Regions from separate parts of the Paenibacillus sp. FSL E2-0177 genome, predicted to be linked through region 3. Evidence: riboswitches for the same ligand, from Rfam matches in the RefSeq annotation. Region 3 holds a riboswitch; each other region holds the start of a gene.

Region 1 (9,855 bases), 2.3 Mb from region 3:
CTCAGGAGAAGGCTTGTTGGTTACCAATGATCTTCATCCAGAACGCACGAAAGCCTTAGCCAAAAATCTAGAGCTATATGGGGTGCGCAACGGTATCGTACTAAACGAAAGTCCAGATCATATTGCAGCGGCATTCCCGCTTTATTTTGACAAAATCTTGATTGATGCTCCTTGCTCAGGTGAAGGGATGTTCCGTAAAGATGAAGACATGGTGAAGCAGTGGGATTCAGGTACACCTGCCAAATATGCTGCCATGCAGCGGGATATTTTACGTTCTGCTGCAACAGCGTTGGCACCGGGAGGTACACTTGTCTATTCAACCTGTACATTTGCTACAGAAGAAAATGAAGAAATTATAGCGGAGTTTATTTCTGAACATCCACAGTTTTCGGTGATTACAGTTGGAGGCACTGGCTCATTTGCTCCTGGTTTTGGAGAACTATCAGGGACAGCAAGACTATGGCCGCATAAAGTAAAAGGTGAAGGACATTTCATGGCTGTGCTGCAACATGTGGGGCCAAAGGTATCTGCAGAGGAACGTGATCAAGCCGAAGTTAAGTTGAGTGCAGTTACACGGAATACGAATAAAAAAGGCACTGCTCATATTAAATCCGCAAACAAACCAGAAGCCAGACGAGGGAAAGAAGGTAAGTTCTCTAATAAATCTGCTGCTGGCGCTGAACGTGGACGTCAAGGTTCAGGAGAAGAGCAAGCCTTGGCTGCATATGGAGATTTTATAAAAGACCAGCTTGGCTGGGAGCCAAAAGGGTATCCGATTTTCTTCGGTGATCATCTGTACATCTCCCCACTACCTAAGGAAAGATTAAATGGATTAAAGGCGATTCGTCCAGGATGGTATGTAGGACATGTCCGTAACGGCAGATTTATCCCAGGACATCCAATGGCTACCGCGTTACACCCTGAAGAGAGCTGCCGAAGTGTCTCACTTTCCAGTACGAGTAATGAAGCTATTTCCTATCTTAAAGGAGAGACATTGTTGATTAGTCAAGAACGTCTCTCTATTAAAATAGGAACTACCCAAAAAGGATACGTACTGGTCTGCATAGATGGTTATAGTGCAGGCTGGGGGAAGTGGCAGGACGGTGTGCTCAAGAATGAATATCCCGCAGGCTGGAGGTGGATGTAAGAATGAGCCTATCAGGGAAAACTGCAAAAAAGCAGCGTTTAGATAAAGTATTGTCCCATATGGGGGTAGGATCACGCAGCGATATTCGTAAACAAGCCAAGCAAGGTTTAATTACCGTGAATGGTGCAGTCGTCAAGGATAGTGGATTTCATGTAGACCCGTATCACGATAAAATTGTGGTTGGCGGCGAGCTTGTTACCTATCGTGAATTTATTTATCTTATGATGAATAAGCCACCGGGAGTCCTGTCGGCAACAGAGGACAAGCGGGATCGGACCGTTCTGGATCTTTTAAAGCAGGAATATGTACAGTTTGAACCTTTTCCTGTAGGTAGGTTAGATAAGGACACAGTAGGGCTGCTTCTGCTCACGAATGATGGAAAGCTTGCTCACGAGCTACTATCGCCACGCAAGCATGTCCCTAAGACGTATGAAGCTACAGTTGAGGGAGACGTAGATGCAGACGATGTAGCGGCTTTTGCGGCAGGTGTTGAGCTGGAAGATGGATATGTTACTTTACCTGCACAGCTAACTATATTGGGAAGAGAACGCGGCAGTAAAGTAATCTCACATATTTCGCTGATCATCACAGAAGGAAAGTTTCACCAGGTGAAGCGAATGTTCCAAGCTGTCGGCAAAAAAGTCACTTTTCTGAAACGAGTATCTATGGGAGAATTGAAGCTGGACGAAAGCCTGCCACTGGGAGCTAGTCGTGAACTTACGCTAGAGGAACTGGCACTCATAAGTACAGAAGCATTAGAACAATAATATAGAGAAAAAATGGTATGTAAATTGAATTTGGAAACTTGGGATAAGGGAATGGAGTGGCGGAGGGGAAATTTGGAACTGTAAAAGCGATAGCGACCGCCTTTGTTTCCGGATTTCAACCACTAGTAAACGGTATAAATCAAGAAATCTGGAAACAACAGCGGCTGGAAGTCCAAATATTAACCGCAGTTGCGACTGAAACTTAACTCAAATAGCCAGGTTCAATATATATAGAAAAAGAAAGACAAGGATGGTGGGAGTATGAGATACAAACTGATTGCACTAGATGTAGATGGTACGCTGTTGAATGATGATCACCACTTGAGCACTGAGAATAAAGAAGCCATTGCTGAGGTTACGCGTCTTGGCGGGCAGATCGTGTTATGTACCGGCCGCAGTCCGCAGAACTCGATTCCTTTTATGGAGGAAATGGGGCTGTCTGGTTATGTGCTGGGTCATAATGGAGCTGCTACGGTTCGTGTGAAAGATCGGGAAGTGCTGCATCAATACGGTATGGATGCTCGTGGTCTTGACCCTTATATTGATTATTGTAGAAAGCATGATATTCATTATGATGTGAATACGGCTTTTGATATGTATGTAGATAATGTAGAAAACCTGACCAAAGAAGCCAATTATATGTATGAACACTTCCGTATCGTGCCGGCTACACTGCCAGCATGGGAAGATTTCCGTGAACCGGTTGTTAAGTTTACTGTATTTACACAACCAGAAATCCTTGACGAAGCTGAACGTGAATGGCGTACTTGGACCCATGAGTACAATATTTTGCGCAGTGGTGAATTTTTCGTTGACTTGATGCATCCGGAAGCCTCCAAGGGCAACGCCTTAAAGAATCTGGCTGTGAAGCTGGGAATTCCGCAAGAGGAAGTTCTTTCGATCGGTAATTATTTTAATGATATTTCTATGCTTACATACGCGGGTATGGGCGTTGCGATGGATAATTCTCCGGTTGAGGTCAAAGCGGCAGCGAATGCTGTCACGGGGTCTAACAACGAGCATGGTGTGCGAGATGCGCTGGTTAAATATTGTTTATCTTAATAATGGAAAGCATAAAGCGGACTTGAGTCCGTTTTATGCTTTTTTTGTTGTGAAGGAAATAAAAGAGAAACATAAACAGAAATGATTCTATCCAAAAATAACCCGCCCTTAGGATTAACTAGAAAGGGCGGGACATAGATTAACTTCCTGTATTAAAGTTTAATTTCCTCGTTCCGGCTAGGATCGCTATATTTATAGATACCAGGGTTCAGTTCGATTTTTTCGTCGAAAGGGATATCTTTGTAGCTATCAATATTAGTTCCTGTAGATATCATGCCCTTAGGTGTAATTTCAGGCACCACTTCTTTGCCATTAATCCGTAACGTAGTTTGGTTAACGCTTTTGAAGCCAGAAGATTTGGATGTTGATTCGACAATCAAATTTTCGCCCTCAGTATAGTAAGTGAATTCAATTTTTAACCCATCGACATCAAGTGAAGTGAACTGCTTTTCTTCTTTAGGTTTGTTTATAGTGATCCAATTCTTAGTAGTATCACGTTTCTCAATGACAGCATCCTTTAATATAAGTTTCATTGGAACATCGGACCAGTCGTTATACCATTCCGGAGATTCGAATTGAAATAAATGCTGGTAGCTTTCGGAATGATCTCCTTTCAAATTCCAACCCCCAGTGATTGTTTGATCACCTATAACCAACTGAGCGGTATTATAGTGGGCAATTCCTTTTTTAAGCGAATCATTTTCATCTATTAGAATTTGGATATCCAAAGGGGTAACCACTAGCTGATCTAAGGTTATGCCGGTCTTTTCTTGAAATTCAGGACTGTTATACAGTTTCTTAGTGTAAATCGCCTCACTTGCTTTTTGTCCATCTGCTTTAAAATCGAACTTCCACGTACCTGAAAATCGTTTCGCTTCTTCAATGTAACTAAAATGAAGACTAGCTTCCTTCCAATCTGATTCAGTTATATTGAAAACCTGTTCAATAAATAAATCCGATCCTTCGTTAGGCATGATGGTTGGAATTGCTTCATTCTTTTGACCACCAGTACTAACTACCAAATGTGGATTACCCCGTCCTAAGTCAGATGGTGATGCAGCGACTTTGTAACGGATAATGGTTTGATTGGAAACATATCGAACGGATTCGATTTGAAGGCTTGGATATTGCTTAACTCCAGTATTGATAGTATCCCCTGCTTGATGATTAGATTGTAAGGGAATATTCCGATCACTGTAAAAAATGAGATTCCGTGCTTCAAACCTATAGTCCTTTTTATCATCCTTTAATGTATCAGGTGTCTCATATACTCCAATGAGTTTCTGGCTTTCAGGATCGTATTCTAAATAACCGTATACCTTTGCCTTGGCACCGGATTCACTAGTCATGATGTTTTCCTCTGTAGCAAATCCAGTATATTTGGATAGATCAGATTTAGTATCAAGTGATAACAGCATTTTCATTTTTTCTCCATCAGTTACAACACCGTTCAAATTCATTGTTACTCCTGAACTGGAAGTTTGAAGATTATACTGTTGACCGATGCCGTTATTTAATGCATTGCTCACACTTCGACCACCAATTTTATCCCAATTAATCGTCATACTAGCGAATACAGGAATGGCTACAAGTAAGAGGCAAGAGAAGACAATACTGATAGGAATAACCTTTTTATTAGACCTAGGAGTATTCTGGGAGGCATGCTGATTTCTTTGACGTGTATATGCTTCTTGTTCTATGGCAGTCCACATCAAATCATAATCCGGTCGGGGAATATGTTTATCTTTTTCAATATACAGACTCATTACTATTCAGCTCCTTTAGTTGGGTTCCACCCATTCTATTTAGTATTTTAAGTCCCTTGTTCAGTCTGGATTTTACAGTTCCTTCGGGTATGCTCATAACTTTAGAGATCTCGGGTACAGTCAATTCGTTTATAAAACGAAGGACTACTACCATTCTGATTTTGTCAGGAAGCTGACTGTATAACCCTTGTAATTCTTTTTTAGTTTCCTGTCGATCCAAACGTTTTTCTACAGGGTTTGATTCCTCAGACCTGGATAGTAAATAATTACGTACTTCTTTCATCCACCCCGTCTTACGCCTTTTGATCACACTGTTGCACTCATTCGAAGCAATTCGTAAAATCCAAGCTTTCAAGTTTCTTACCTTCGACTTATCCGCTAAGATAATTTTTACAAATACCTCTTGGGAAATATCCTCCGCATCTGCCTGATTTTTCATTAAGTAGTAACAAAAATAATATACTTGTTCTTTATAGAGCTCGAAAATTTCCCGGTCACTCATTTTGCTGCACCCCCTGTCTTTACTGTTCTCATTAATAAGACTTATAAGCGTATGTAATCGTTCATTTTTCATTTTGATTGTAGTATTTCTTCTGAGTATCATAGCGAATTCGAATGGAAGATAAGTCGTTTACAGGTAATTATAACCATGATAAAATTAGCGGTGGGACATGCGTCCGTAATCTATTAAAACTAATTGAATGTCCGCGTTAAAGGTAAAATCATCGAAAGATGATGACACAAAGCCATGGGTCTAAAACCTTTCGACAGAAGGAAATGATCGCCAGGCCGCCATAGGGATGTCTTATGAAGCATAAAGGATAGCTCTAAGAATATGTAGTCTATTTTGAGCTCTTTTATTATTTCGACCTATACGGCGTTACATTATCGCAAGGGGCCGAAAGGGGAAGTACATGAACAGTTTTTTCAAAACAATAGGTACTAGTTTGGCAGTAGGTGCTTTATTGCTGTCCGGAACGATCGGATGGATGTCTAATCCAGGAGTAGTGTCAGCAGCTACCTCAACAGTAGTAACCGCGGATCAGATGATCAGCAAAGTAACGGCAGCCTCCAAAGCAATAAAGAATTTCCATCTGGATGTGACCAAAAAACAGGATATTCAAAGCGGCGGGGTGCGTATCAGCAACACCAACACTCTGAAGCTGGATATCAACCGTCTGCCGAATTTTGCCGCAGCAGGCACTGTCGCTAGTAGTCTTTTAGAAACATCGTACAGTCTATATGCCAATGACAAGGAGTTTTACTATCTTGTAGACGGAAGTGAACTGATCGATGAATCTGAAGATGAAGGTTACGACGATGACGGGGAGCCAATCGATCCTGATGCACAATATTGGCTTGGACTGGAGAAAACGGAATGGGATGCCTTTTACTCTAAAGGCCAATACGATCCTGTTTCCATGCTTGATTCGGTCAAAAGTTATAAAAAATCCATGAAAGTCAGCACTGCTGGCGCACAAACAGTCTTACAATTCACGGTAACCGATCCGACAGCAGCTAAGGGGATAATCAAACTCTATGACCAGGAGAACCTCTGGGATGGAGAGACAGTTCAACCCAAAAGCGTAACGTGGAAATTATTCGTCAATACTAAGACCTGGCAAACGGAAAAGCTGACAGTCGATCTGAGTTATGTGCTGGTAAGTGATGGAGCCAAAGATACATACACCACGAAAATCGAAGCTAAATATTCCAAAAATAATAAAGGTGCAGCCATTGTAAAACCGGCCGAACTAGAATAATAAGGACCATTCATATCGAGCAAAAAGCGCTGTTCCAATGAACAGCGCTTTTTGTTGTATTCAATAGCAGTTCTTTATTAGTTGACAAGAATAAATCATTGCTGTAATTTATATGTATGCGCATGTATATAATATTTTATCTAAATATAATTTAATGAAAGTTGGGAAAAAGATGATAGCACTAGACACAGCATTAACTTTTCGCAGAGGGCTGACATTAAAAAACCGAGTGGTTATGGCTCCAATGACCACGCGAATGAGCTTTTATGACGGTGTAGTAACACAAGATGAATTGAAATACTATTCGCTAAGAACGGGCGAAGTAGGTGCGGTCATCACTGCGGCAGCAAATGTACAAGAGGGTGGAAAAGGATGGGAAGGTGAACTTAGTGTTTCCTCCGATGAATTTATTCCTAGCCTCAGCCGATTAGCATCTACTATTAAACGAAATGGAACAAAGGCTATTTTACAGCTATTCCATGCAGGAAGAATGACAGATTCAAAAATATTGCGTGGCGTACAACCCGTTTCCTCCAGCGCCATTGCTGCTGAACGCCCGAATGCAGAAATTCCAAGAGCATTAACAGAAGATGAAATTTTCGGTGTAACTGAGGATTTTAAAAAAGCGACTCAACGTGCTATTCAAGCTGGATTTGACGGGGTAGAAATTCATGGAGCAAACACATATTTAATCCAACAATTCTTCTCTCCACACTCCAACCGTCGTGAAGATCAATGGGGAGGAAGCTTAGAAAAAAGATTTAATTTCATTAACCAATTAGTGGATGCAGTTATTGCTGTTGTTGACAATTCAAAGGTTAAGGATTTTATTGTCGGTTATCGTTTTTCTCCAGAAGAATATGAAGAGCCTGGAATTAAAATCACCGATACCTTTTATCTCATTGATAAATTAGCTGATAAAAAGCTGGATTATCTGCATATTTCATTAGGGGACTTCAAGAAAGTATCTGCATCAGAAGATTTTAAAGAAAAATCAATCCTGCAATATGTGCATGAGAAAATCAAAGGCCGTATACCTTTAATTGGGGTAGGAGATATCCGTACCAAACAGGACGCAGAGGACACGTTGACAAATGCTGAATTAGTAGCAGTAGGACGGTCTCTTATCATTGATCCTCATTGGACAAGTAAAGTACTGGAGGGTAAAGAAGATCTCATCAGAAGAGTACTTGCTGATCAAGATAGAGAAGAACTTGTAGTAGAGAATGGTATTCTAGAATTCCTTAAATTAATGATGCCTGATCGTTTACGCTAAACCCAAACACAGTTTTGAGGTCTAAATCTATAACGTTCCGCGGTAAATTCCGCGGAACGTTATTTTTCTGTAACGACTCTATTCCCTCTTTAAGATTGTTGTCGTATGTTTCAACATTCGATTCATGAGATTTCGCCGTTCTGTTTTTATGTCGGTGTCGCTTCTCTTTAATGCGTCGCGGATGGGGATGATCTCTGTAATTTTCCTGCCGCTTTTTATTCTTCGATCTACACAAGTCGGGATGTAACCTACGTTAGTTATACTCGTGTGTCCTTTTTCATCCTTCTTTATTTTAAGCGTAAGAATGATACCGCTTTGTGTATAAGGAATATTCATTAGTTTAGTAGAAACAAAATTCCCCAATGAGTAAATAACGAATTGTTTTTTTCCACGAAGCGCTAACGGTTGAAGAACATGTGGGTGAGACCCCAGTATGATGTCGGCGCCATTTTTAAAAAAGAGATTGACCAGCTCTTTTTGCCTCTTGTTTGGAGTGTAACGATATTCGCTTCCGAAATGCAGATAAAGCAAGACTAGATCGACTTTCTTTTTTAAATCTCGAATCTCCCGAATGATCTTGGGCGTAGATATCCGGTTAACCAGCCATGGCTTACTCACTGGTACAGGAATTCGGTTGGTTCCTGCTGTGTAGGAGAGGATGCCAATCGTAATTCCTTTGACGTTTTTAATAAGCGTTCTCTTGGATTCTTCTAATGATTTAGCTGTTCCCGTGTGGTCGATTCCATTACGGTCCAGAACTCGTAACGTCCGAACCAGACCCGGGGCACCATAATCCATGCAATGATTGTTGGCCGTTACTAATACGTCGAATCCGGCTTCCTTAAGTGCAGGGGCCAGTTCGTCTGGACATTTGAATATCGGACCGCCTGATCGGGGGCTTTTCCGGCATTCGGGGCCGCTTCCAGCAAAGGTGGTTTCGAGATTGCCAATCGTCAAATCAGCCTGATTCAGATAAGGAGCTACTTTTGCAAACAGGGGGCTGAACGAATAGGTTCCGTCAGGCTGTTTAGCATCCGAAATAATATAACGTTTGACCATTAGATCTCCCACAGCAGCTATTTGTATTTCAGTCATGGATATCCACCTTTTTATTATTTTCATTAGGATATGGCATAAAGTTGTTAGGGGTTATTCTTTCTTTAAGGCGAAGTGCAAACATTTGTGTGGCTTTTTATTTAAAATGTGACCCAACGCATAATCACTTTATTTAGATCGTCTAAATTTAAGGTATTCATTTTTTTCAAACTTTTATAATTTGATTCAAATCCTCTTTTTTGTTTGGCAGCCATAATAAAATAAGGTTGTTGATAAACATTATCAATCAAACATTGGAGGTTAAAGAAATGAGTACACAATTCAAAAAAATCGCCGAGGATACTTACTGGATAGGCAAAATCGATAACCGCCAGGTTCCATTTCACCGCCTGATTCTGGCAAAAGGAACTACCTATAATTCTTATTTATTAAAAACAGGTAAGCCAACTGTCATTGATACCGTAGATATGGAATTCGGACGTGAATATGCCGAGTGTCTGGGTGAAATGATTGATCTTCTAGATATCCATTACATTGTAATTAATCATACAGAGCCTGATCACTCTGGTGGACTGGCAGCTCTCGCTGCCAAGGCTGCAAATGCCACGATCGTATGCACCGAGATTGCTGTTCCCGAATTGCAGGAAATGTACAAGCTTCATAGCCGGAACTTCCTGGTGGTTAAAGACGGAGATAAGCTGGATATTGGCGGGAAAACGCTGCTGTTTAAAGAAACACCGTATCTCCATACCGCAGAAACGATGATCACCTATTGTATCGAAGATCAAATCTTATTTCCTTGTGATATTTTCAGCACGCATGTTGCGGTGGAGAATCTATTCAGCGATGAAGCCGGGTTTGATATTACGGAAGATTTCGAGGGCTATTACGCAGCAATTATTCATCCTCACAGAAGATATGTAAGAACCCTGTTAGAGGCTGTTAAGGATCTTGAGATCCGGATGATCGCTCCTTCCCATGGATTTGTGATCCGGAAGGACATACGTAAATATATCGG
Region 2 (9,855 bases), 2.8 Mb from region 3:
CTTTTGTCGTATTGGAAGGATTATTCTCGCCACACGGCTGCTGGAAATAACAAGGAATCAAGACACCCGTTACTCACGAACGGCGGGGGATGAATATAACGAGAAAGCATGACGGTACGTTCCTTATTCAAGGACTACGTCATGTGTGGAAAAATATAGGCGCCCGATAACCGCTACCTAGCGGATATCGGGCGCTGTCTACGTTCAGGACTTATTTTACATATCGACTTATAAAAGCTGTTACTACATCTATATACCCCGCCTTATCCGTATCATAAGACAATCCATGCCCCGCTTGCGGCACTATGAGCCTCTCTTTTGGACTCTGGCATGCCTCATACAATTCATTCATCATAGCAAAAGGTACAAAGTTATCCGCATCCCCATGAATAAAAAGAATCGGAGCCTTCGCTTTCCGCACTTGTTTTAATGCAGAGGCTTCACCAAAGCCATACCCCGCCTTCAAGCGGGTGATTAGACTTGCACTTTGAACGAAAGGGAAACTTGGCAAGCGATACATGCGTCGTAGTTGGTAAGATAATTGTGCTTTTACTGAGGTATAAGCGCAGTCCGCAACAATAGCTTTTACCTGCGGCGGAAGATCTTCCCCTGAGGTCATTAGCACTGTAGCACCGCCCATAGAGACGCCGTGAAGCACAATTTGAGCACTAGGCCCAGTCTTTTTAATCATGTATTCAATCCATTGCAAATAATCTTTTCGTTCCGGCCAACCAAAACCAATGTAATCCCCTGCGCTATCTCCATGCCCTCTTGCATCGGGAATTAGGATGTTAAAGCCTAAGTTCTCGTAGTAGATTTTGGCGTACGCCCCCATATCCTTTGCTTTACCTGAATAACCGTGGGCTAGAATGGCTGTGCGTCCCGCAGCACGATTAGATTGGAGTAAGTAACCTCTTAATTTAAGTCCATCTGCAGATACGATCTCAATATTCACGAAGCTCTGGCGAGAGACCCAATCCTTCCCCTCCCCCCAAGAAGCTCCGGCAACCGGAGGATCAGCCTTCAGATTAGGATTATTACTTAGAAATACCTTTGGCGCTCGTTTAATAGCAATACCGTAGAAGAAAAATCCCACATAGATTAGAATCCCTATGATGATTACAGCGCTAATAATGAACCATATCAATTCGCCTTCGCCATCCCCTCTTCATTTCTTTTGCAACAAGAGTATACCATCTACTTAGAATGCACCAAACTATCGCAATCATGACATACAAATAGAGCCGCCATCGGGACATTCCCGAAAGCGACTCTATGTTGATCTACCCTTTATTATTTATTCTTTTTGGAGAACTTGGTTCTCATTAATAATCCGATAAGTGCAAAACCTAAACCTGCTACATAGTAAGGTGCAGGACTTGATTCACCCGTTTTTGGCAATTCCTTCACAGGTGGCTTTCCTAATGGGATCGTATCGTCCACTACGATGATTTCATCAGGTGTTGGTGTTGGCGTTGGTGTCACTGCCGGTACCGGACCTAATGGGATCTCATCATCATCAACAAGTACTTCTGTGCTATTCGACGGTGTTGGTACTGGCGCTGGTGTCGGCGAAGCTACAGGCCCAAGCGGCACAGGATCTTCTGCAAGAACTATAGTGCCAATTACGGATGATGGCGTTGGTATCGGGAACACAGAAGTCTCTGGTGTCGACGTTGGTGTTACCTCTGGCGTTACCGTCGGTGTTGGTGTTGCTTCAGGCGTTACCGTCGGTGTCGGTGTTGCCTCTGGTGTTACCGTTGGTGTTGGTGTTGGCGTCACTGTCGGCGTTGGTGTTGGTGTCGGCGTTGGTGTCACTGTCGGCGTTGGTGCCGGTGTTGGCGTCGGCGTTGGTGTTGGTGTCGGCGTCACTGTCGGCGTCGGTGTTGGTGTTGGTGTTGGCGTTGGTGTCGGCGTCGGCGTCGGCGTTGGCGTTGGTGTCACTGTCGGCGTTGGTGTTGGCGTCACTGTCGGCGTTGGTGTCACTGTTGGCGTTGGTGTTGGTGTCACTGTCGGCGTTGGTGTTGGTGTCACTGTCGGCGTTGGTGTCGGTGTTGGCGTCACTGTCGGCGTTGGTGTCGGTGTTGGCGTCACTGTCGGCGTTGGTGTCACTGTCGGCGTCGGCGTTGGTGTCACTGTCGGCGTCGGCGTTGGTGTTGGTGTCACTGTCGGCGTTGGTGTCGGTGTTGGTGTCGGTGTTGGCGTCACTGTCGGCGTTGGTGTCGGTGTTGGCGTCACTGTCGGCGTTGGCGTTGGTGTCACTGTTGGTGTCGGCGTCACTGTCGGCGTTGGTGTTGGTGTTGGTGTCACTGTCGGCGTTGGTGTTGGTGTCACTGTCGGCGTCGGCGTTGGTGTCACTGTCGGCGTCGGCGTTGGTGTTGGCGTCACTGTCGGCGTTGGTGTCACTGTTGGCGTTGGCGTCGGTGTCACTGTCGGCGTTGGCGTCACTGTCGGCGTTGGTGTCGGCGTCGGCGTTGGTGTCACTGTCGGCGTCGGACATGGTGTTGGCGTCGGTGTCGGCGTTGGTGTCACTGTCGGCGTCGGCGTTGGTGTCACTGTAGGCGTTGGCGTCGGTGTCGGTGTCGGCGTTGGCGTTGGTGTTGGTGTCGGTGTCACTATCGGCGTTGGCGTTGGCGTTGGTGTCACTGTTGGTGTCGGCGTCACTGTCGGCGTTGGCGTTGGTGTCACTGTTGGTGTCGGCGTCACTGTCGGCGTTGGTGTCGGCGTTGGTCCAGGTTCATCACCATCGTATGGATAGTGGTGAAATTCACCACCACCAGTACCTTTGAGTGAAGCCGCCACTAAAGTACCGTTAATCTGACCATTAATAAAATCAACATGAGCATAGGGGGCAAGTATGCTTCCCATTACACCTATGCCTGCCATATCAAGATACGCAGCTTGGCTAAAGTTAAGCAAAATTTTCTTGCTGTTCAACACGTTATTAGGTAGAAATCCGAAGTTTTTCATTTTTACGTTAGAACCATCAATATTAATAATTGCAGTAGATCCTGAAGGAACATTTATTGTAATTCCGTAGGTATTAGAGACGTTATCTCCTGAAACATTAAAAACATTGACCGCAGGATCTGTACCTGTCAGGGTAAGGCTGCCATATCGGTACACTGTTGTTCCATTCGCCGGCAATGCTGCAAGTTCTGCTGATTTGTCCTTCAAAGACTGACCTACTGCTGAAAAGTCAATCGTACTCCCCTGTCTTTTTGTACCACCCTTGAGGAGCGTTACATTCCCTGAAAAATCTCCCCCGTGCACGATATTCCCATAAACAGTACCTCCGTTGAAAGTAAGATTCCCTCCAACAACAAGTGTGTCAGTCAGGGAAACCTCTGCAGCGGTCAACCTATCTCCAACACTATAGTTGGTTAAGTTAACGTTACCTCCAGCAGCAAACCTTCCTTCCGTATCCGAAACTGTTGTTATATCCCCTAGAATAAACACGTTGTAGACCGCTGCAATTCCCAATGTAGAAGAACTACTAGCTCCAGCAACTCCAGCTCCCAATGAGGAAAGCCCACTACCTACCGTCAAAATCCCAGCTAATACAAGCGAGAGTAACGGTTTTATTCTTCTTTTCAAATGGCACACCTCCTAAAACTATGATTTATATTAATCAGAATAATTACCAGAAACTCTAAAGGACCTAACAACAAAAAAGACCGCCAAAAAGAAGTGAAATTCCCTTCTCATGGCAGTCGGACGGTCATTGTGCCTTTAAGACACTTTAGACTCCTGGACTTTGCGTCCCGCCCTTTCAGACGGTTTGCTATTATCATGACTATATATATGTATTACACTGCAAGTCCAGAACTGGTAGCTGAAGCATTCTATCCAATAACAGTCTATGACTTTTAATACTTTTGAATTAATAACAGTTTAGCTCCCGACACCCACAATTGTCAATCAATTCCTTTCGATAATTCCCCGCATTAGTACCACACAAAAAAAGCGCCTAAAGGCGCTTCGCATAAGGTTTTTCATTAAATTTTAAAGTAACTGTATATAGCCCAATATGGATATCCATAAGGGAACACTCAGAATTAAACCAAAAAACAATCCACGCTGGAGGCTGCCCTCTTTTTCCATCATAATTCTCCTTTATTTGCGTTCGATACATTAATTTTTATTATTACAATTTTTAATATAATTTATTCTTCGTTATTTAGTTGTGAATTTTATCACATTGGATAAGCTGTTTAGAAATACCATTGATTATTTTTGGAATATCGGGGTAGAATACGAATATACGTTCCTATTAGAGGTGATGAGATTCATGCATAGAGCAGAAAGCAGGGACAACATGCTGGTGAAATCTTATTTATTGCTTCCGATGATTTTATCAGCTTTCGAACGGGACTCCGCCATTTTATCTACACACTTACGAACACCCGCCCCTTATCTGGAGGTGCTTGGAACAGCTGCTGCAGTAGCTACAACAGATCTAAGGGATGTTCGTGCAGAAATGAGAAGACGGGGAATCAAGGTGTATGAGCAAAACAGACTTAATACTGGAATTGAAGCCAAGTATATATGTCGTGGCTATCATGAACGAATGCTGCTGTTGAATGACATTGTTGCGGCTCAGGCTGCCATCCATATGCGCAGATACCTAGGGCTGGATATTTCATCTTTTAAGAGTTACGAAGAACAGTACCAGATTAAGTAAAGCTGTATAGAAGCCGCTGCGCTCTCTCCCCCAATCAATTAGTGAACAAAAAAATAGGCCTTACCATGGGAGTTGGCAAGACCTGAGAGAGATATACCACAAAACACTGGGGGGTGTTTGGTGTCTCTAATATATACCTCGAACCTGAAAAAAAGCTGATAGGCACATAAAAATTACATTAAAAATATTGTTCGCCGTTCAGAAGTGATTAGAGTGCTCCCACAAGCTTAGCCGACCTTTAGCTGGAATTGGATGGCTTAATGGATGAACCCCTTCAAGCTTCCAGGCAAACCGTCCTTCACTATAGTCGCCAAAATCATATTCGTTCCCATTGATCCATTCCCTTAAATCCACCTCTGGAGTAACCACATAACATCCCGCGAGCTGACCTGTAGCAATAATAGCTCCTGTCGGCAAATTATTCGCTGTATAGCCATGTTTCGCCAATACTGATTTGTACGGTTCCTGTTCACAAATCTTTTTGTCAATCCTCACTCCGGCATGGATGCCTAACTCACCGCGGTAGGCTGTTCTCCATGAACGAGTTTCAAACTCTTTTTCACCAAGAGCAATTAAGGTCGCCCAAGGCTGCCGTATTGTTATACACCGCATGATATTTATCCCCTTCGTTTATGTTGGACGTTTGTCACGGATGCCACGGATCTCGATCTCGCGTTGTGTAATCTTGCTCACCTTGACCTGATAAATAATCCCAACCGTTTGGTCGATACTCTTTTCCATCATTGATCGCCTCTAAAATAAGAACATTTATTTTTATTATATACAAACAAAAGTTCTTATAAAAATATCAATACTACAGACATTCACCTGTAACTCCCCAGAATCAATAAAGGTCGTCATAATGGAAGGGCTGCTGTTTATTCTTATATTGGTAATGTACTAAATGCTATGCCTGTGCAACCGATTTTAAATTAATGTCGTAACCACTGGAGGAGAAGGTCCATGATTCAAAAACCACGTACTACTATTAAATGGACTCTTATTTTTGTTTTTTTGTTATTAGTCACCGCCTGTAGTAAGAATGATGAAGTTTTGAAAGGAATTGTACACACAATAGATGTAGAAAATAAAAGAATTTTAGTAATTTCTGAATTAAAAGAAGAAGACTTGAACAAGGAATATAAGGAGATTCTCGAATCTAATGAGTACTCTCAAGCCATTTGGGTAAATAAAGTTGCACCTTCTAAATATAAAAAAGGCGATGAGATTAAAGTGTTTTTTGAAGTAAGTGATGATTCATTCCCTGCACAAGTTACCGCCAAAAAAATCACCAAATCAAGAATTGAGCAAAAAGAATAGAATCTACTATAAAGAAGCGGCGTCTTCAAAAGGGGCGGCGCTTCTTTGTGTAGATTTAAGGAGAAATCCATATTTATAAATTTACTCTGTGCAAAAAAAGTGACCCCACCACTTCCGGCAGGGTCTAGATCTATTTTATAAGGGGGTTATGTGATTACTATAATCCTCTTAGCTTAAATAAGTATGAAGCCCGTCTAAAGATTTGCTGAATTATTATTATTTTTATCGAAACCGATCAAATATAGTAACGTATCAATCTTAATTTCCAAATTACTACATATACAAAATGGAGGTGTGTATAAAGATGAAAATATTCAGTCTATTGCTTGTAGCATTGTCTTCCATTGGAGTAGTTGCCACATTCGGATTTTCAACATTCAGCTTAATCACAGGAATTATAGGAGGGCTTATTGCAACATTTGCAATTTCAGGCTACTTGCAGTCTGTCAGACGTGATTACCCCAATGAGAGCTATGCGAACAAACATGTTAAGTATCAGTCGAACTATAATACTTGGTAAGCAAAAACCCACCTAAACTGGTGGGGTTTTTCATATTCCCAAACACTTGTAAAATCACTTTGTGATATTAATGGTAGAAGAAACAAACGAGGGATAACGGCTAGCTGTAGAAGTGCTTTCACCGAAAATTCATTCCTTAGTTCATAGATTACTTGAGCTTTGTCTTGTTTGGTGACTTCCCCTTGTTTTGAACCTCTAGTTCAATCTATGCAGGATATGATGTATAGCCCTTTTTAAAAGCTTCTTTCCCATGATGTTCATATTGACTAATCCAATTACTGTATGACAATTAAATAGAAGAGAGCTGCTAAAACAAACCGGTATAGAGCAAACCACTCCAATCGAAGTCTCTTAATCAGTTTGATGAACGTCACTACTGCAATCATTGCCACAAGAAAGGATGTCGCAAAGCCAATTAACATTAGAAGCAAATCGTCAGAACTCAGCAAATCACGACTATCGTACAAATCCAACAAGCTTGCACCAAACATAACAGGCACAGAAATAAGGAATGTAAAATCTGCAGCGGCTTTTTGGCTAGTGCCAAGCAACAGGCCACCTGAAATCGTCGAACCTGATCTCGAAAATCCCGGCCATAACGCCAAGCATTGGAACAGACCAATTCCGAAAGCCTGTTTATAATTAATCCCATCGATAGTACCAGCGGTTTCAGTCCGCCTATTCCGCGCTGCAATGATCATCAACACGCCACCAACAACTAGACCGATCAAAACAGGGGTTGGGCCAAATAATTGGCTTTTTATTGTGTCCTTGAAGAGAAGATATAGGATTAATGCTGGTAACATAGCCAAAATCATATGAATGACATTTAATCCTTTGCTTTTGGAAAAATCCATTCTAATCATATTAACCCCAATCTCCAAATACCTTTTCCAATAAAGAATTAAAACTGCCATCACTGCACCCAACTGAATAACAATTTTAAAAGTTATTGCAGCATCTCCCTCAAAGCTAAGCAAATCGCCTGCTAGAATAAGATGTCCAGTAGATGATACTGGTAAAAATTCAGTTAAGCCCTCTATTATGCCAAGTATTATTGCTTTAATTACATCAGTCATTAGTGCATTGTCCCCTTTCGGAAATAAAATCATTTAATTTCCAGTATAAGGGAGACACGTAAACTTCCCCATCGATTAACCTAACAATATTCAATTCAGAATGACATAATTGTCACATTGCTCATTATTCCAGTCTTAAGTAACTCCTTTATTAAACTATCCTTTCCCGTTAGCATAACAACAGTATCAAACATTAAATTCAAACTGTATCAATAAAAAATCCGTTAACCTTCTGAACTTGCTGCCCGTTATTTTGGATAATCAAGTTCAGAGCATACAGCAGATATGAATACCGAAACGTAACTTCCATTTGATCATTCTGCAGCCGCGTGCGTGGAGCCTCAATGACCATCATGATTCCAAAGCGCTGAGAAACCACACAGAACCGCCACCCCGACCAAGAATAGGGGGTCCTTTTTTTGGCAAAACACAAAATATTAAGTATAATGTTATTGTCGAAACGCTAAGGCGTCTGTACAGGATGGCTACCTGGCACTGATGATGGCAGGCCAAGCGCTTTATAAAGTTTTCTTTATGTGTATTTATACTTTAGGAGCGTGGTTATCTATGAAAATTAATATTACCGCACATTTTAACATTGATATTACTTTATCTCTTCATCTGTTAGCCGTAGCCAGTCTTGCTTGTGAACTCAGTTCACTGACGAGCTCGTGAAATTCGAGCGAAAAGTATCTGTACTAAGACACCTTGTGGTGTCTTTTTTTATTTTTATAGTAATTACCATCTAACCGATCTGCCCCCGCAAGAGAAAAGCAGCTTATGCTGCTCCTCCTCCACCATTCTTCATTCTGATTGCTGTCAGCTTGCGCCACACCTTCCGTCTGCTCGACAGTGACCACTAGTCATACCGTTTTCATTAGCGATTTCGCGCCATGTCTTATCTTCCTTGATACGTTTCTCCAGAAGAACAGGGAACGGCATTGGCTGTCCATCATATTCGACTTCAGGAAAGATTAGGCCATTCATCAATAAATATCACCCTGGGTACTTATTCACATGTTCTCCCCAACTTGCAGGAAGCAGTGCCCCGATGTATCTGAGATTCTATTCTAGGAACCCGAAAAGAAGTGGAGAAAATTGACGAGACACCCACTTTACTCGGATAAAGGGTAGAAGAATGGAAGAAGTCAGGGGGATTTAACGAAAAATGGCACGGTCCCGGAATCCCGGAAAACCGCGCCATTGCGCCATTCTTAGATATGCTGGTGAAGGGAATTGAACCCCCGGCCTACGCATTACGAGTGCGACCAAGCAAGTATTTATAAGGTAGTATAAGGGTTTGCAAGACTTAATTATATACGAGAAATGTTGTTTAGATACTTATAAGGGTTTGTAGATATTTAGTAGCCGTTAGAAGTTTGGTTAGAAGAAATGTTAGAAGAATATGATTGGATTTATCCCCCTCCACTCCTCGGGGCTCTACCTGTTATTCGAAGTGCATCTATCCGGATTCGTAGTTCTTCAAACCATTCATCATCTCGTACATTCATAGCAAAAGCAGAGAGCTGCTGTAGCTTCATCATGTCCCAGCAGTACCGTTCATTGATCTGCAAGCACTGCAGCAGCTCCGGGCCGTGCTCCATTGTGAGCTTGCCTGCCTTGTGCAGATGATACATTTCTGCCAGTCTTACGTGAGCAGGTAGCATTAACGCCGCCCTCTGGCTTTAAGCAGAGCGGCTACAGAGACGATCAGCGCGGCACCAATTATGATCCAGATGATTGTGTTCAGCATGTTGGTTCCTCCTTCATGTTGACGGGCAATAGCCCCATATTATACTGCATTCTCTAAATCCCCTAAAGCTTCTTCAAACTCTGAGAATGTATCCCGTAAGCTTTCCAGAGCCTCTTTTGCACGTTCCAGTGCTTCCATTCGCTCGTTGTATTTATCAAGTCGTTCCTGAAACATTTCTCCTAATTCCTCCATGCCTTCCAAGCGGTCGATCTTTTCCTGCAGAGCATCGGCCGCTTCTTCGTATTGCTCAAATAGCTGCTCAATCTCATCTAATGGATATGCTACCTTCAGCCCATTGGCTGACTTTACCGCTTTTTCTGTCTCACTCTTATTCATCGTACCCCTCCGCGTATGCCCGCTGGCTGATTGTATCGTTCAAACCATTTATGTTATGATTGGGTGGAGAGCAGGGGGCGCAACCCCTGCTCTCCGGGAACCTATTTACGTTTGCCTGCCCGGCGGCGTTTGGTTCCTTTTTCTTTTGTCTCCTTTGTCGCTT
Region 3 (9,855 bases):
TCTTAACCAATTTACTTGATAATGCTTTTCGCCACACACAGGGTGGCAAAAAAATCACGGTTCATACAGGAACTTGTGTATTAGAAGGCCGTCGTTATCTTGAGATTAAAATTCAGGATGAAGGGGTTGGAATTCCACCAGAGGATCTGCCGTATATATTTGACCGCTTCTACAAAGCTGATAAGGCGCGTGTACGGGGAGAATCAGGTGGAACGGGACTTGGACTTGCGATTGTTAAAAATATTGTAGAGTCGCATCACGGGACCATCTCAGCTTCAAGCAAACTAGGCGAAAGTACAACCTTTACGCTAAGACTTCCTGTCGAAAAACAGTAATTCCAAACACAATGTGTGATAGCGCCTCTGACAGCAGAGGTGCTTTTTGTTGAAACAAACACATTAATCTTGTTCATCGTGGAACATATCTTGTAGGTTTTGCTTGGGAGGGCATAGAATGATTTTATCTTTAGACCAAGGTACTACCAGCTCACGAGCCATATTGTTCGATACGGAGGCTAAATGGGTCTCACAAGGTCAATATGAAGTTAAACAATCCTTCCCCCATCCAGGCTGGGTAGAGCATGACCCTGAGCAAATCTGGGCGTCACAGCTCGCAGCGGCAAGAGATGCGATTGCGCGGGGTGGCATAGCAGTTGAGGAGATCTCTGCCATCGGAATAACCAATCAGAGAGAAACAGCTTTAATCTGGGATAAAATAACGGGCAAACCGATATACCCTGCGATTGTGTGGCAGGACAGGCGTACTGCAGAGCAATGTGAAGAACTTAAAAGTAAAGGGCTGGAGCAAGTTATAGCGAGCAAGACGGGCCTTGTTGTAGATGCTTATTTCTCAGCTACGAAAATCTCCTGGATACTGGATCATGTGGATGGCGCCCGAGAACGGGCGAATCGTGGGGAACTTCTAGCAGGGACGATCGACAGCTGGTTAATTTGGAGACTTACTTGCGGAGCCGTACATGTCACTGATGTTACCAATGCCTCACGTACGATGCTGTTCAATCTTCATGAACGGTGCTGGGATGAAGAGCTAATGGAAGAGCTTCGTATTCCGCGTGCCATTCTGCCAGAAGTAAGAATGTCTGGCGGCGAATTTGGAGTAGCAGACAAACAGTGGTTCGGGGCGGACATTCCAATTCGCTCTGTACTTGGAGATCAACAGGCCGCATTGTTTGGACATACTTGTCTAGAACCCGGCAGTGCCAAAAACACCTATGGTACAGGCTGCTTTATTCTAATGAACACAGGCACAGAAGCTGTAGCCTCCAGCCATGGCTTGTTGACCACTGTAGCTTGGGGTATGGGAGATGAACTCTATTATGCCCTAGAGGGCAGTGTGTTCGTGGCCGGAGCGGCCGTTCAGTGGCTGCAGGAGGGGCTTGGTCTTATAGAGGAGCCAGCAGGCTCAGAAGATAAAGCACGGGAAGTAGAGGACAGTGAAGGGGTTATCGTTGTGCCTGCGTTTACCGGACTGGGGGCACCCTATTGGGATATGTATGCCCGTGGAGCCATATTTGGCCTTACTAGAGGCACTACCTCAGGACATCTGGTACGAGCTACATTGGAGTCCTTAGCCTTTCAATCTAGAGATGTAATAGGAGCTATGGAAAAAGACGCAGGCATGCCATTGACCGGCCTTCGTGTGGATGGCGGAGCTGTGCGTAACGATTTGCTGATGCAATTCCAGTCTGATATCCTGGGCAGTGAGGTTACTAGAACAACATATGCGGAGACAACAGCTTTGGGTGCGGCGCTTCTGGCCGGGTTAACGTCCGGAGTCTGGACACGTGCCCAGCTAGAGAGCTTCAACAAGGCTGAGAGGGTCTTCTCGCCTGAGATGGGTATAACTGAGCGGGAAGGTCGTTACAACGCCTGGAAGGACGCTGTAGCGCGTACCATGGGTTGGGAGAAGCATGAAGGATATCAGTGATAAAGGAGCTGTATATATCTATGGTTAAAGGAACCGAATCTGATCTGCCGGGCGGACTATCTAAGCCGGCGCTTCGAGCCCTGCATGGGGCTGGATATGTTCAGCTTCAACAATTCAGCAAGCTTACTGAAGGAGAGCTTCTGCAGCTACATGGATTGGGGCCAAAGGCGATCGTCCTATTACGGAGTGCTCTCGCGGAAAAGGGGCTCACCTTTGCAAGTAAGTCCTGATGTTGCGTTCATATTTATATTAAAAAGCGGCAAGCTTAGGTGAATCCCTAGCTTGCCGCTTTTTGTTATACAGCTCCTAATATTCAATAACAAATGCTACATTTTGCCAACCGGCGCCCACTGTCCAGAACAGGACTTTATCACCACGTTCGATCTTTCCAGTAGTTACAGCTTTATGTAGAGCAATAAATGGGCTGCTGGTAGAGGTATATCCGAATTCATCCCCTATGTATACCGCTACATTGCGATCAATGCCGACTTTCTCACACATCTCTAAGATATTAGGCAATGAAAACTGTGAGAAGCAGGCTGCTTTAATGGCTTCAGGCGCGATATTGTTGTTAGACAGTAGAGTACGAATAGACTCAGAAGCAGCATCTATGCAAATGGAATTATCAAAAGGAATAAACTTCACATTAAACTCTCCAGCCGCTACACCTTGTTTACCCAGTTTAGCCAGGCCTGCGCACGGGAACTTGGAATTATCGCAAACACAAGGATCCGTTTGGTAGATAGAGTCAATGAAACCGACCACATCCTCAGCTTGTTCAAGAATGACTGCCGCCGCTGCATCACCGAAGTTAGCGTAATAGACTGGATCATTCTTATCGGCATGAGGGGTTACATAATCGGAGCCGATGACCAACGCTCGTTTAATCCTAGGATTCGCTTGCATCTGACGGCTAACCTGTTCCACAGAAGCCGTCATACCCGCACAATTAGCATTACTGTCAATGCAGATCGTATGGGATGCGCCTTTGATCAAACGGTGAATCATTAATGAGTTGGTAGGAAAGATATACTCAGGAGTTTGACTTGCATAGGCAATAAGGTCGATATCGGCACCTGTGAGACCACTTTTCTCCAGAACATTCCTGGCAGCCTCAAAAGCCATCGTAAGGGAATTCTCATCCGCATCCTTAATACTATACCGCGTAATACGACCTAATGCGGATAATAGACCTCGAATATCAATGCCTTTTTCGTCAAAATGCTTAATGAAAAAGTCGTTACCAACTATATTGCTGGGATGATAGATATCAATGCCTTTAATACGAATTCCGGTCATAATACGCCTCCAGGAAAGCAGTAAAATGTGGCCTACATATTAAGATTAAAAGATCTAGACTGTAACCGCAGAAATGATCTCGATGTTATCGAGTCCAGCTTTACGGCCAAGACGGGAAAGCTGCATTTTGAGGATCGGGTTATTTTCAAGCGTTAGATTTACTTTTACAAATCCATCATTCTTAAACATTACAAAGCAGCTTTCTAAAAGAGGTACAACATCTGGTGCAGTTACATTTAGCTTTCTGCAGTCGATTTTTAGTTCATAGTCAGCTGGAGTAATTGGATTGATAGTTTGTTGATAAGCTTGAATAGATTTTAGACCATCTTCTTCAGAAAATGTTCCATCTAACTCAATGTTAATAACCTTGTTTGTAGTGTCTGTCTTCAAAACGAAACTTCCCATGCCTAAATCTCTCCCATAGATTGAATTTGTCCAAAACAGTTCGACTGCAATATCCAGCCATGTATATCCATTTAGCTGTTTTATAAAAGTCAAAATTCGACACTATACAGCAAGTAATGGGATATTCCGACTCTATTATAGGCATATTTTTCAAGTGTATGCAATAATAAAGTCGAATTTTGTATATTGTTGTCGAACTGTTGGGTTATTGGATTTCTTCTATGGTTGCAAGCAGGATATTAAAAGCTGTGATGATTCTAGGTGCCCCTATAACGGGTACTAAGTGTAATAGAATACCTTTAAGCTGTTCTACGGTAACTCCAACACGAAGGGCCATGACATAATGAACGCCCAACTGTTCGAATTGACCCATTGAAATTAAAGATGAAATGACTGCGATTTCCTTCCAGTCAGGGGCTATAGTATTACGTTGAAAAATATCGCCATAGGCATTCCCCATAATAAATTCAGCCAAGTCAGGGAAGTGGTCTTTAATTGGAGCTAGTGCTTTTGCGCCATAGTCTCCTGATAGATTCGTGAAGTGGTTGAGACCACTGTTGATATTTTCCTTCATGGTTAGCCTCCTAGTTTAGGTTCAAAGTACGGTGTGCAGTCGGAGGGACTTCATCACGGTCTGTTAGTAGTTCAATAACGGCAACATGGTTTAGAGCTACCGCATCTTTAATTGCAGCTGTGAATTCATCCGCAGTCTCACATTTGTAGCCTTTAGCACCTAGAGATTCAGCGAATTTCACGGCGTCCATTGGTACTTCATATAGAGTTCCATCGATACGACCTGTGGTTTTCTCCATACCCTTAAGAGCCATATCTAGTTGCTTATTATTGACCACGATAAAGATGACAGGGATATCTTTGCAGACAGCGGTGTTAATCTCAGCGCCGAGCATCATGAAACAACCATCACCTGTAATGCAGAGGACAGTTTCTTCAGGAGCTGCAACTTTTGCACCAATAGCCATGCCGATCGAATTACCCATGCAAGCAAAATACGCATCAAAAACAAAGCTGCCCGGTTTCTTAACCTTGTACCATTTTGCAGCGTGGAATCCATGACTTCCATCATCAACGAAAATTGAATTATTATAAGGGATCAAATCACTTAAAGTGCTCATTACGGAAGCAAGGGAAAGATTCTTGAGGGTTGGAAGCTCTTCTGAATAATCCGCATCGGCCAAAGCCTCACGTTTGGTGATTGTGCTTGGGTCAATATGATTTAGGCAGTGCACCAAATTATCGCGCAGGTCCCCAGTGACCGGTATCGTTTTGGACAATAGTATTTTTCCGACAAAGGTTGGATCAATATCAAATTGAATTAAAGTTGCTGGATGATTCTCCCGTTTAAGATTACAGATGGTCATATCACTTAAACGTGATCCAAGCACTATAAATAAATCGCTTTTATTCAATAAATCGTCCCCGTGGGTCGAACCGCCAACGCCAATAGGACCATGATAGAGTGGGTGATCCCAGACTATAGCCCCTTTTCCACCAGGAGATGTTACTACAGGAATATTAAAAGTTTCTGCGAGTTGAACAAGCTCTTTATGTGCTCCGGAGCGGTTAATTCCTTTACCCGCAATAATCAAAGGATTCTTAGCAGCTTGAATAGCTTCGATGACTCTATCGATATTAGCTTGACTAATTAGAGACTCTCTTTCTGGGATTACTATATTGCATTCTTCCAATACTTCAGTTTGTACATCAAAAGGAATACAAAGATGAACAGGACCCCGTTTGGTCAGGGCCACAGAAATCGCATGATTAAAAATAGTACCAAAGTGATCCCCACGTTCAACCAATTTACTGAACAAGGTGGCAGGTCTGAACATATCAGCTAAATCAGCCAGAAAAGAGGTGGAGTCCTGACATTGAGGAATTCCAAGCTCTGTAATGGATTGGTGGCCGGTAATAAATAGGACAGGTAGGTTGTTAGCTTTCGCATGTGCTGCTGCTGTAAGCAGGTTAGTTCCCCCAGGACCCGAAGTACCAAATGCTACGCCTAGGTTACCCGTTTTCAGCGCATACCCTGCTGCTTCGAATCCGGAGCTTGCTTCATGTCTGCCGGGAATAAATTCAATACCGTAATCCACCATCTTTAGAACAATTGGACAAATGGATTTGCCAATGATCCCAAAAGAATGGGTGACTCCAAGGTTACGTAGTGCTTCCGCCATGTAATCTGCGACTGTCTTCAAAAGAAACACCTCACAAGTTTTTTGATATATATTAGTTATTAATCTACCGAATAGATACGATAGATCAATATACTCAAAAAGTAAAAACCTGTGCTCTATAGTAAGCACAGGTTGGTGGCATAAGGCACCGCTAAGACTGAACAATAGTTCAGCCGTCCTGGTTCCTCTGCAACCTGGCAATCATGGCCTCAAACGAAAAAATGAGGCTGTAGATCCATGGTTTTGCGTCATCCTCTTTCGAGGATTTTGCCAATATTAATTTATAGTTGATAAGAATAATTTTCCTTTACAATATATTCCTCATTAATTTTTGTCAACATAATCCGCTAAAAAAACTCGAAATTTGACGAAAGTCTTGTCCAAGAGATGAAGTTTTACCTCGCGAAAAAAACTGCCACCTAAGACTCAGCTTAGGTGGCAGTTGATAGTTTTGAACTAGAATTTAAAGATATGAATGGTTTTTTGCAGATTAAATACGGCCTGGGTCATTTTTTCCGTTTCTTCTGCAACAGACTGCAGGGCATTAATCTGTTCATTCATAGCCGCCGATACCTCTTCCGTGCCAGCAGCAGTTTCTTCGGTGATTGCTGAGATATTCTCAATTGCACTGGAAATTTTCAAGGCACTTTCTAGCATAAGATCACTCTCCGCAGAGAATGAAGAGATTTGCTCGGTAATGTACTGCACGCTTTGTACAATTTGTGCGAAAATATGGGCAGATTGAGTGATCATTTCATTCTGAACCTGCACAACCTCTTCATTGATGGCAATATTATCGATGGCTTGTTTAATATCTGACTCAATGCTGCGGACCAAGCCGAATACTTCTTTTGTGGATGCCGTAGATTCTTCAGCAAGCTTGCGAACCTCTTGAGCTACAACGGCAAAACCCCGACCATGCTCTCCGGCACGAGCAGCTTCGATGGAGGCATTCAGTGACAGCAGGTTGGTCTGCTCAGCGATCTCTGTGATGGTCTTGGTGATCATCGTAATCCCGCGGGCATTTTGTGAGAGAGCTTCAATAGTATCAGCCACTTTTTGTGTAGCCTCTATGTTTTTACGCATGCCTTCAGCCTGTGTATCTACGGATTGGCGCCCTTGCTCAACAAGTTCTAAGGTATGTATTGAACGTCTGTTCATTTCTTTGGTGGAGTTCGTATAATTGGATACTTTGGTCTCAATGTCTTTAATGGATTCTGTCATATCAGCGATATCCGTAGATATTTCATTTGCACCAAGAGCGAGCTCAGTAGAAGAAGAGGCTACTTGTGCCATGACAATTTTCAGGTTCTGGTTCTTATCTTCGATTCCGCGGCTTGCATCCATAACTTGACGGGTGATCTGCGATGCATCGGTCAGAATCTTCTTGAGCTTATCAATCATTGTGTTAAAGGAGCGGCTTACGTCACCCATTGAACCATTTTCGTCCGCTCTGCTAGTGAAATCACCCTTTGAAATACTGTGAGATACATTAGCAATATCATCAAAAGATGATGTAAGCGTTCTCTCCACGAAGCGAGCAACAGGTAAAGTCAGACCTGCAAGAACAACTACTAGTATAATTCCTACGAGAAATTGACCTAGAATCATTAACGTAACTAAGACAGGAATAGCAAACAGTGCGGCAACGAGGTAACATCCGGCAACAATTCTTTGTTTTAACGGAAGTTTGTGCATCCAGCTCATTGGTAAAATGTCCCCCTTATTAAATTTTATGTAATGGTGTTATTATAGGGGATTTATAGGTCATTGGTCTATAGAGAAGTGTCATAAATCTTCTTTAAGTAGTAGATATTTAGAATTCATGTCAAAATTCCTCATATATTGTGGAAATTGTTTTAATAGCAGACTTTACCATCCTTACTAGTTCGATAGGAGCTAAAACAATAACTGAAGGAGAGAAAGAGAGTACGATACGACAGGCAGATTCTATAGCATTAAACTCGGCCTCCACGTTCATCCACCCAGTATTAGCAGAGGGTTCTACTAAAGTTATAGTTACATATCTTTCACGTTGTAATTCTTTAAGAATAGACTCATTCACCTTTAAGTTCACTACATATTTTGGCAGTGCTGCTTTAAAAGCTAAAGTCGATTGTTCCCAGTAGCTTTTTAAATCAAAAGCCTCAGGTCTGAGAAATGTTTCATTAGTTGAGTCAGCTTTTATTAATCTCGACACGCGAAAAGTCCGCATTTCACCCTCGGTTCGTGCCACTACATACCAAACTCCACGTTTTGCGACTAACCCGAGAGGTTCAATGAAACGCTCCTTCATCTCGTCATTCCGTGGGTAAGTGATCTTCACTTTACGGTCTTCCCAAACAGCTTCCTGAAGGACAGAAAGAAACGGGTACGTCTCGTCGGAAGGGTGCCAGCTGGCACCATCTATATGAATGCGCTGGCTCAGGTAACTGGCTGGATTATTCGACCTGGATGGGGAAGCAGCCTCCAGCTTAAGCACGGCAGAAGAGAAGTCGTTTTGTATACCCAGATCTTTTAAAATCGAGGAGTCTGCGGACAGCAGCAGAGTTGCAATCTCTGAGGGCTTCATACCCGTTAAGGAGGTTCGGTAACCTTCTGTGAGCATCCAACCTCCTTCGCGTCCCCGTTCGGCAAGAATCGGTATTCCCGCTGTACATAAGGCTTCCATATCTCTAAACACAGTTCGTTCAGACACTTCTAAGGTCTGGGCTAGCTCACGGGACGTCATCTTTCCACGATTTTGCAGCAAAAGTAAGATGGATAACAAACGATCGGCTCTCATTAAGGGAACATTCCTCCTCCTAATAAATGTTAGTTAGTTCTTAATTAATTATTATATTATATATGTCAGTTGATGTCATATTAAAGAATTATACTTATATAAGGTAAGGATTAAATACAGAACATTTAGAGAAAAACAAGTGTAGAAAGGATTGAGAACATGACTTTAAAAGGAAAAGTAGCATTGGTCACCGGAGGCAGCAGAGGTGCTGGTAGAGGAATTGCATTGGAGCTGGCAAGGAAAGGTGCATTCGTTTATATTACGGGCAGAACGACAGAGGCTTCTGGCATAGAGCATAGCAAGCGGAGCATTGATAACGTACTTAGGGAAATAAAAGCGGAGGGAGGGTCCGGCAGCGCCATACGATGTGATCATACAAAAGATCAGGAGACAGAGGCGGTCATTCGCCAGATTGCTTCAGAGCAAGGAAAGCTTGATATTTTAGTCAATAATGTATGGGGCGGCAACGATTTACCTATTGAGCAGAAGTCTTTCTGGGAGCTTCCTACAGCGCATTGGGACAATATGTTTAATGCGGGTGTGAGGGCACAGTTGATAACAAATTATTATGCAATACCATTAATGCGTGAGGCAAAAGCTGGCGGTCTAATCATCCACACAACCTTTTGGGATCATTACAAATATCTTGGAAACTTCTATTATGATCTTTCTAAAAACTCACTTGTCCGCATGGCCTACGGGTTATCGAATGAGCTTAAAGAGGACAACATTGCAGTTATTCCGCTTACTCCGGGCTGGATGAGGACAGAGGCGGTGTTGGAGAGCATGAACACGGATGAGGAGCATTGGCATGAGGTTGAAGAATTGCAGATGACTGAATCCACAACCTATATCGGTAGAGCAGCCGCTGCTCTAGCAGCCGATCCTAAGGTCATGTCTATGACCGGACAACCGCAGCAGGTTGCTAAGCTGGCTGAAAAGTATGGATTTACAGACATCGATGGTCGGACTGTTCCCGCATTCTTAGTCTAAACAGCAAACTTGATCTGTTTGATCCCATATGTGCGTGTGAAGCAGTATAGGACACAGCTGATCTATAATGCAGTATTTTCGTATATTTAGAACGCTATCGGTCCCCAGAGACGCTATTGATAGGCAAAGCACCTGATTTAGCTCTCTTTTTGAGGAATAGTGGCACCAGAGTCCGAAACCCTGCTTCAAAGGCGAAATTATTGCATATAAGGTCATCTGGGTCCGTAACCT

What was found. Region 3 has a riboswitch for cyclic di-GMP ahead of MHI25_RS21425 (thiamine pyrophosphate-binding protein). Riboswitches for the same ligand answer to the same signal wherever they lie in the genome.
Region 1: it holds a riboswitch for cyclic di-GMP, as region 3 does, so the genes downstream of both, MHI25_RS11115 (DUF6612 family protein) here and MHI25_RS21425 (thiamine pyrophosphate-binding protein) in region 3, are expected to answer to the same signal.
Region 2: it holds a riboswitch for cyclic di-GMP, as region 3 does, so the genes downstream of both, MHI25_RS02835 (choice-of-anchor A family protein) here and MHI25_RS21425 (thiamine pyrophosphate-binding protein) in region 3, are expected to answer to the same signal.

The regions. Positions count from the first base shown of each region.
Region 1 is NZ_CP150307.1:2,507,369-2,517,223, forward strand. Features, by position in the region: gene MHI25_RS11090 (RsmB/NOP family class I SAM-dependent RNA methyltransferase) at 1-1,147, shown strand, start outside; gene MHI25_RS11095 (pseudouridine synthase) at 1,150-1,914, shown strand; gene MHI25_RS11100 (Cof-type HAD-IIB family hydrolase) at 2,176-2,976, shown strand; gene MHI25_RS11105 (DUF4179 domain-containing protein) at 3,129-4,742, opposite strand; gene MHI25_RS11110 (RNA polymerase sigma factor) at 4,726-5,244, opposite strand; cyclic di-GMP riboswitch class I at 5,448-5,539, shown strand; gene MHI25_RS11115 (DUF6612 family protein) at 5,657-6,505, shown strand; gene MHI25_RS11120 (NADH-dependent flavin oxidoreductase) at 6,660-7,781, shown strand; gene MHI25_RS11125 (CapA family protein) at 7,860-8,876, opposite strand; gene MHI25_RS11130 (FprA family A-type flavoprotein) at 9,146-9,855, shown strand, end outside.
Region 2 is NZ_CP150307.1:608,677-618,531, reverse strand. Features, by position in the region: gene MHI25_RS02840 (alpha/beta hydrolase) at 212-1,147, opposite strand; gene MHI25_RS02835 (choice-of-anchor A family protein) at 1,294-3,597, opposite strand; cyclic di-GMP riboswitch class I at 3,706-3,796, opposite strand; gene MHI25_RS02830 (hypothetical protein) at 4,187-4,684, shown strand; gene MHI25_RS02825 (ASCH domain-containing protein) at 4,883-5,296, opposite strand; gene MHI25_RS02820 (DUF3221 domain-containing protein) at 5,648-6,004, shown strand; gene MHI25_RS02815 (hypothetical protein) at 6,309-6,524, shown strand; gene MHI25_RS02810 (undecaprenyl-diphosphate phosphatase) at 6,800-7,603, opposite strand; gene MHI25_RS02805 (hypothetical protein) at 7,803-7,982, opposite strand; gene MHI25_RS02800 (hypothetical protein) at 8,423-8,590, opposite strand; gene MHI25_RS02795 (hypothetical protein) at 9,019-9,270, opposite strand; gene MHI25_RS02790 (hypothetical protein) at 9,396-9,692, opposite strand; gene MHI25_RS02785 (hypothetical protein) at 9,794-9,855, opposite strand, start outside.
Region 3 is NZ_CP150307.1:4,784,138-4,793,992, reverse strand. Features, by position in the region: gene MHI25_RS21455 (ATP-binding protein) at 1-335, shown strand, start outside; gene glpK (glycerol kinase GlpK) at 454-1,947, shown strand; gene MHI25_RS21445 (DNA-binding protein) at 1,968-2,177, shown strand; gene MHI25_RS21440 (ketoacyl-ACP synthase III) at 2,254-3,246, opposite strand; gene MHI25_RS21435 (hypothetical protein) at 3,301-3,744, opposite strand; gene MHI25_RS21430 (carboxymuconolactone decarboxylase family protein) at 3,857-4,225, opposite strand; gene MHI25_RS21425 (thiamine pyrophosphate-binding protein) at 4,236-5,876, opposite strand; cyclic di-GMP riboswitch class I at 6,032-6,128, opposite strand; gene MHI25_RS21420 (HAMP domain-containing methyl-accepting chemotaxis protein) at 6,303-7,553, opposite strand; gene MHI25_RS21415 (YafY family protein) at 7,675-8,631, opposite strand; gene MHI25_RS21410 (SDR family NAD(P)-dependent oxidoreductase) at 8,791-9,624, shown strand.